Linked DNA regions of Chelatococcus sp. HY11. The protein of the gene in region 1 interacts with the protein of each later gene in a pairwise test. Links are inferred from orthologs where the notes say so. Each region holds a gene or a part of one and is shown in the gene's direction. Other genes may lie near its edges.

Evidence for each region.
Region 2: the proteins of KIO74_RS15750 (region 1) and KIO74_RS11825 interact in binary tests that used the Escherichia coli proteins (3 or more experiments, as listed by UniProt). The link is inferred for Chelatococcus sp. HY11 from one-to-one orthologs.

The regions. Positions count from the first base shown.
Region 1 is NZ_JAHBRX010000001.1:3,452,978-3,456,649, forward strand. The notes cover bases 342-3,216. They hold KIO74_RS15750 (aspartate-semialdehyde dehydrogenase), read left to right. Parts: upstream 342-1,199; coding sequence 1,200-2,234; downstream 2,235-3,216. Other genes in these bases: KIO74_RS15745 (hypothetical protein), read right to left, coding at 342-708; KIO74_RS15755 (carbonic anhydrase), read right to left, coding at 2,330-2,995; purH (bifunctional phosphoribosylaminoimidazolecarboxamide formyltransferase/IMP cyclohydrolase), read right to left, coding at 3,060-3,216. In the rest of the region: more of KIO74_RS15745, read right to left, coding at 1-341; more of purH, read right to left, coding at 3,217-3,672.
Region 2 is NZ_JAHBRX010000001.1:2,583,509-2,586,232, forward strand. It holds KIO74_RS11825 (peptide deformylase), read left to right. Parts: upstream 1-963; coding sequence 964-1,485; downstream 1,486-2,724. Other genes in the region: KIO74_RS11820 (DNA recombination protein RmuC), read right to left, coding at 1-806; fghA (S-formylglutathione hydrolase), read right to left, coding at 1,736-2,581; KIO74_RS11835 (S-(hydroxymethyl)glutathione dehydrogenase/class III alcohol dehydrogenase), read right to left, coding at 2,594-2,724. UniProt on the Escherichia coli protein: Removes the formyl group from the N-terminal Met of newly synthesized proteins. Requires at least a dipeptide for an efficient rate of reaction. N-terminal L-methionine is a prerequisite for activity but the enzyme has broad specificity at other positions.

The DNA.
Region 1 (3,672 bases):
CGTAGGGCCGAACTTCGTCGCGCGAGCGGCGGGAACATCCGTGCGGATCACGCCGATGCCGGCTTCGGCCGCCTGGCGGGCGGCATCGACGAAGAACGTTGGAGCGGCCTGTGCCTCCTCGCCCTGCCGATAAAAGGACAGGAAGACGTAGAGGCCGTCGGCGAAGTGCCCGAAGACCGTCGTGTCCCGCTGTCCACCGAGCCCGTGCTGCCAGGTCTCGTAAGCGACATCGGAGGTCTTGAGGGCCGGTGCCGGATTGACGACGGTCACTGCCGGTTTCGCGAGCCGCACCCATATGGGAAGCGCCTGACCGAGCGCATCAACCGCCGGCGTCGGCTTAATGGTGTAGTCGAGAGGATCGCTGCGCTCTTCCCCGACTTCGGGAATGACGGGCTGCTCGAGCAGCTTGTGCGTCAGAAGTGCTCCCGTGGCGGCGGCCAGAAGTCCAAGCGCGATCAGCCCAACGTTGACGCGTTTGCTTGTCGTGGCCTGCCGGCGGCGTTGTCCTTCGGGGATCGCCCTGAGATGCACGCGGTGATGCGGGATGCCCGGGTGGTCCGGCCTGCCTGGGTGCGGGACGGGGCCCTGGCGGCGTACGGTCTTGAGAGGCACGCCCTTGGGCGCGGCGCGTTTGCCGGAGATAGCGTCGGCCAGTCGGGTAAATTCCGAATCCTCGTCCCAATTCGTATCGCCGTAACGAGAATTCATAGCGTGATCGAAATCCGTTGCTGTTGGTCCGGACGCGATAGCCGGGCGTCACCGTCCACTCATGCCACATCGACGCCACGACTTTGGACCCTCAACGTTGTTCACCCGTTATTGGTGCCCGCTTTTTGTCGCGGAGGGTGAACAAAAGATTGCGGATATTCCGATACGGATTGAGCGCCCGGTCGGGTTCGGGCGCCAGTGGCAAGTTGTGCAATCCACTCGTGATTTCATGCGCTCCCCCGTGCCGTTTCGCATCTGCCCTCTTGACAGGAGCCTCTGTCTGATGTTGCTCACCGTCAGACTTGAGCCGGATTGCGACGGAACAGCCATGGTGGCGCTTCACACCACGACGAAACGGAAAACCGTCACGACGGTCGCGAAAGCGACCGGCTGAGCCTCCGCTCGTTCCCCGTTCTCTCTCCCGCGGGGCGAGAGGACGGTGCCGCAAGGCGCCATAGGTGACGGGGAGAGAAGCGCAACAGGAGATGATGATGGGGTTCAAGGTCGCCGTGGTCGGCGCCACGGGCAATGTGGGCCGTGAGATGATGGAGATCCTCGCCGATCGGGCCTTTCCCGCGGACGAGGTTGTCGCTCTCGCGTCCCGTCGCAGCATCGGTCAGGAGGTCTCCTTCGGCGACAAGACGCTGAAGGTAAAGGATCTTGAGACCTACGATTTCTCCGATATCGATATCTGCCTGATGTCGGCCGGCGGTGCCGTGTCGAAGGAATGGTCGCCCCGGATCGGTGCCCAGGGCGCTGTCGTCATCGACAATTCCTCGACCTGGCGCATGGATCCGGACGTGCCGCTGGTGGTGCCCGAGGTGAATGCCGAGGCAGTCGCCGGCTTCACGAAGAAGAACATCATCGCCAATCCCAATTGCTCGACGGCGCAGCTCGTGGTGGCCCTGAAGCCCCTGCACGATCATGCTGTCATCAAGCGTGTCGTGGTGGCGACCTATCAGTCGGTCTCCGGCGCCGGCAAGGACGGCATGGACGAACTGTTCAACCAGACCCGTTCCATCTTCACCGCCGGCGAGCTCAAGACCACCAAGTTCACCAAGCGCATCGCCTTCAACCTGATCCCTCACATCGACGTGTTCATGGAGGACGGGTACACGAAGGAAGAGTGGAAGATGGTCGCCGAGACCAAGAAGATCCTCGACCCGAAGATCAAGCTGACGGCCACAGCCGTGCGCGTGCCGGTATTCATCTCTCATTCGGAAGCGGTCAATATCGAGTTCGAGAAGCCGATCACGGCTGACGAGGCCCGCGAAATCCTGCGTTCGGCGCCGGGCTGCGTCGTCATCGACAAGCATGAGGACGGCGGCTACATCACCCCGCATGAGGCGGCCGGTGAGGACGCGACCTATATCTCGCGCATTCGCGAGGATGGCACGGTGGAGAACGGCCTCGCGATGTGGGTCGTCTCGGACAACCTCCGCAAGGGCGCGGCGCTCAACGCGGTGCAGATCGCCGAGGCGCTGGTCAACCGCAAGCTCATCACGCCGAAGGCCAAGGCGGCCTAATATCGCGCCACAGGGTTGTCATCGAAAAAGCGCGGCTCCATGGCCGCGCTTTTTTGTTTTGATGAAGCTCGCCGCAATCGGAGCTCAGCCGGAGTTCATCGGCAGTCGAACAGGGAGGTCTTGCCGGGGTGGTCCGGGACGACGGCTTCGAAGACGCCGGTGGCCGGGTCGCGCACGAGAAGCTGCCCGCTCGCCACGCCGAAATAGGCGCCGTGCAGCTGGAGGCGGCCCTGATTCACCAGGATCTCGATGCACGGGAAGGTCATGAGATTGGCGAGGCTCATCTCGATCGCGGCATGTTCGAGCTTTGTCAGATAGGAACCGCGGTCGCCGGCGGGGGTGCCGAGCTTCTCTGCGGCGGGCGCTATCAGCGCCATCCAGTTGCCGATGAAGTTGCCGGGAGACAAAGGCTCGGCGTCATCGGCGAAGGCACGGATACCACCGCAGCTCGCATGGCCCAGCACGACGATATGCTTGACCCGGAGCGCCTGCACCGCGAATTCGAGCGCGGCGCTGGTACCGTGGAAGTCGCCGCCGGTCTCGTAAGGAGGCACCAGATTGGCGACATTGCGGGCGACGAAGAGCTCGCCGGGGCTGGCGTCGAAGATCACCTCCGGTGAGACACGCGAATCACAGCAGCCGATGACCATGACCTCCGGCTTCTGTCCCTTTTCCGCCAGCTGCTTGTAGCGGCTGCGCTCGCTGGGAAAACGGCTATCGAGAAAAGCCCGATAGCCTGCCGTGAGTTTCTCCGGAAACATTGTGGTCTCCTTTTTTTACGCAAACCGCCATGCCGGCCTACGGCCGGCACCGGAACAGCCGGGGTCAGTGACGGAAATGGCGATGGCGGGTGAAGACCATCGCGAGCCCGGCCCCGTCGGCCGCCTTGATGACCTCGTCGTCGCGCATCGAGCCGCCGGGCTGGATCACGGCGGTGGCGCCTGCCTCGGCGGCAGCCAAAAGCCCGTCGGCAAAGGGGAAGAAGGCGTCGGACGCGACCACGGACCCTTCGGCCAGGGAGCGCGGCAGGCCGGCGGTCCGGGCCGCCTCGGCCGCCTTCCAGGCCGCGATGCGCGAGGAATCGACGCGGCTCATCTGGCCCGCCCCCACGCCGACGGTCGCGCCGCCCTTGGCATAGACGATGGCATTCGACTTCACGTGCTTCGCGACACGGAATGCGAAGGTGAGATCGGCGCGTTCGGCTTCCGTCGGCGCGCGTTGCGTCACCACCTCGAGCTGCATGTCGTCGATGACGGCGTTGTCGCGCGCCTGAACGAGGAAGCCACCAGCCACCGTTTTGAAACCGAGGCCGGGCGCGCGCGGATCCGGCAGGCCGCCAGTCAGGAGAAGTCGCAGGTTCTTCTTCGCGGCGACAAGCGCGATCGCCTCCTCACTCGCGTCGGGGGCGATGATCACCTCAGTGAAGATCTCGACGATT
Region 2 (2,724 bases), 870 kb from region 1 along the record:
TCGGCATAGATCGCCTCCGACGGCACGAACAGCAGCGCCAGATCCTGCGTCTCGCCGGGCACGAGATACTTCTCGGCAATGTCCTTCACATGGGTGGCGACGTCGGCCTTGACCCGCGCCGCTGCGGCGCGGCGCATCTCGTCGTTCGTGCCACCACGGAAAGCGAGAAAGCTCTCCAGCGGAAACTTGGCATCGATGACGAGGGGGTGATCGCCCGGCAGGCGGATGAGGCAGTCCGGCCGGCGGCCGTTGCGCAGTGTCGCCTGGAAGGCATAGTGCCCTGCGGGCAGGCCATCCCGGACAATCGCCTCCATGCGGCCCTGGCCGTAGGCGCCGCGCGCCTGCTTGTTGGCGAGGATATCCTTGAGGCCGACCACCTCGCCGGTCAGATTGGTGAGGTTCTTCTGGGCCGCGTCGATCACCGCAAGACGCTCGTTGAGGCGCGCGATATGCTCACCCGTCGTCCGCGACGAAACCTCGAGCCCCTGGCCCACGCGATGCTGGAGGCCGTCCAGCCGCTCGGCGACGAAGCGGGCGAAATCCTGCTGGCGGGACCCGAAGATCTCGGCGATCGTCTGCAGCCGGCCTGTCATCTCCGCCTGGATACGATTGAGTTCCGCGACCTTGTCGTCCATTTCCCGCGCTCGCTCCGCCGCCTCGGCGGCCTCGACGCGGCGCTCGCGGTTGGTGCGCGCCAAGAAAACGGCGAGCAAAAGCAAAATGACAACGGCCGCGCCCGCCGCGCCGACAATGACTTCACCCGCGGTGAGCGGATATCCTGCCAGGTTAAACAGGGTCTGATTCATCGCGGAACTGGGACTCGCCTCGACATCAATGCGAACAAAAGAAGAACACATTGACCCTTGCGGCGCAAGTGATTATGTGGCTGTTACGCTGTCGTTTTCCGGCCTCGACAGCTTTGTCCGCAGCCTCCTGTAAAAAAGGCCCTCGCAAGTCTGCACCATGGCTATCAAACCTATCGTCCTTATCCCAGACCAGCGTCTCAAGACCGCCTCCGAGCCCGTGACGGAGATCACCGACGAGATCCGCACGCTCGCCGCCGACATGCTGGACACGATGTATGACGCGCCGGGCATCGGCTTGGCCGCGGTGCAGATCGGGATCATGAAGCGTCTGCTCGTCATCGACGTCGCCGGCAAGGATGAGCCGCGCGCGCCGATGGTCGTGATCAACCCCGAGATCACATGGGAATCGGACGAGGAGTTCAGCATTCATGAGGAAGGCTGCCTCTCGATTCCCGACTATTATGAGGAAGTGGAGCGCCCGGCGAAGATCCGCGTGCGCTACATGGACCTCGATGGCAAGACGCAGGAGATCGAGGCTGAGGGCATTCTCGCGACCTGCCTGCAGCACGAGATCGACCATCTCGACGGTGTTCTGTTCATCGACTACCTGTCGAAGCTGAAGCGCGACCGCGTGATGAAGAAATTCGCCAAGGCGGCCAAGCGCGAAACGGTGGGCTGAAGCCGCCTGACGGTCGGTGCCGCTGTGGTCATTCCGGTGCAAGCCGAAGGCTTGAACCCGGAATCCACGAACACTGTCAGGACCTTATAATTCGCCTCGCGTGGTCTTGGATCCCCTTCCCGGCGCTACGCCGCCGGGGATGACATCCCTTCAGAGAACGCTTTCCCTTGTCTTTGTCATGGCCTCTTTGTCATGGCCGGGCTTGTTCCCGGCCATCCCGATCGGCGAGGCGCCTCACGGCGCACCGCGCTCACGCCTTGAGCCGCTCCGCATGCCACTTGAGGTGATCGGCGATGAAGGTGGCGATGAAGAAGTAGGAGTGATCATACCCCTCTTGCCGGCGGAGCGTCAGCGCAATGCGAGCCTTCGCGCAGGCCGCCTCAAGAAGCTCCGGCTTGAGTTGGTTCGCGAGGAACCCGTCCGCCATGCCCTGGTCGACCAGGATGTCGGCGACGCGCACACCATCCTCGATCAAGGCGCAGGAGTCGTAGGCGCGCCACGCGGCCTTGTCCGGGCCGAGATAACCGCCCAAGGCCTTCTCGCCCCACGGGCAGTTCAGCGGTGAGACGATCGGCGCGAAAGCCGACACAGCCTTGAACCGGCCTGGATTCTTCAGGGCGAGCGTCAAGGCGCCATGCCCGCCCATGGAGTGGCCGGTGATGCCTTGCCGCGTTCTATCGGCCGGCAGTTCCGCACCGACGATCTCCGGCAGTTCCCGTGCGATATAGCTCGCCATGCGATAATTGCGCGCGTAAGGCGCGACGGTGGCATCCACATAGAACCCCGCACCGAGGCCGAAGTCATAGGCGCCGTTGGGATCATCCGGCACGCCTTCCCCGCGCGGGCTGGTGTCCGGTGCGATCACCATGAGCCCGAGTTCCGCCGCCACGCGCTGGGCGCCGGCCTTCACGGTGAAGTTCTCCTCGGTGCAGGTGAGGCCCGAGAGAAACCACACAACCGGCACCTTGCCCGCTGCCGCCTGCGGCGGCACGAAGGCGGAAAAGCGCATGTCCGTGCCGGTTTCGGTGGAGCGATGCTTGTAGACGCGCTGCTCGCCCCCGAAGGAGCGAGCGCTGGAGACGAGTTCGAGCGTCATCACGCGGCCCCGTCAGTACACGACAACGGAGCGGATGGACTTGCCCTCATGCATCAGGTCGAAGGCCGTGTTGATTTCATCGAGCGGCATGGTGTGGGTGATCAGGTCGTCGATGTTGATCTTGCCCTCCATGTACCAGTCGA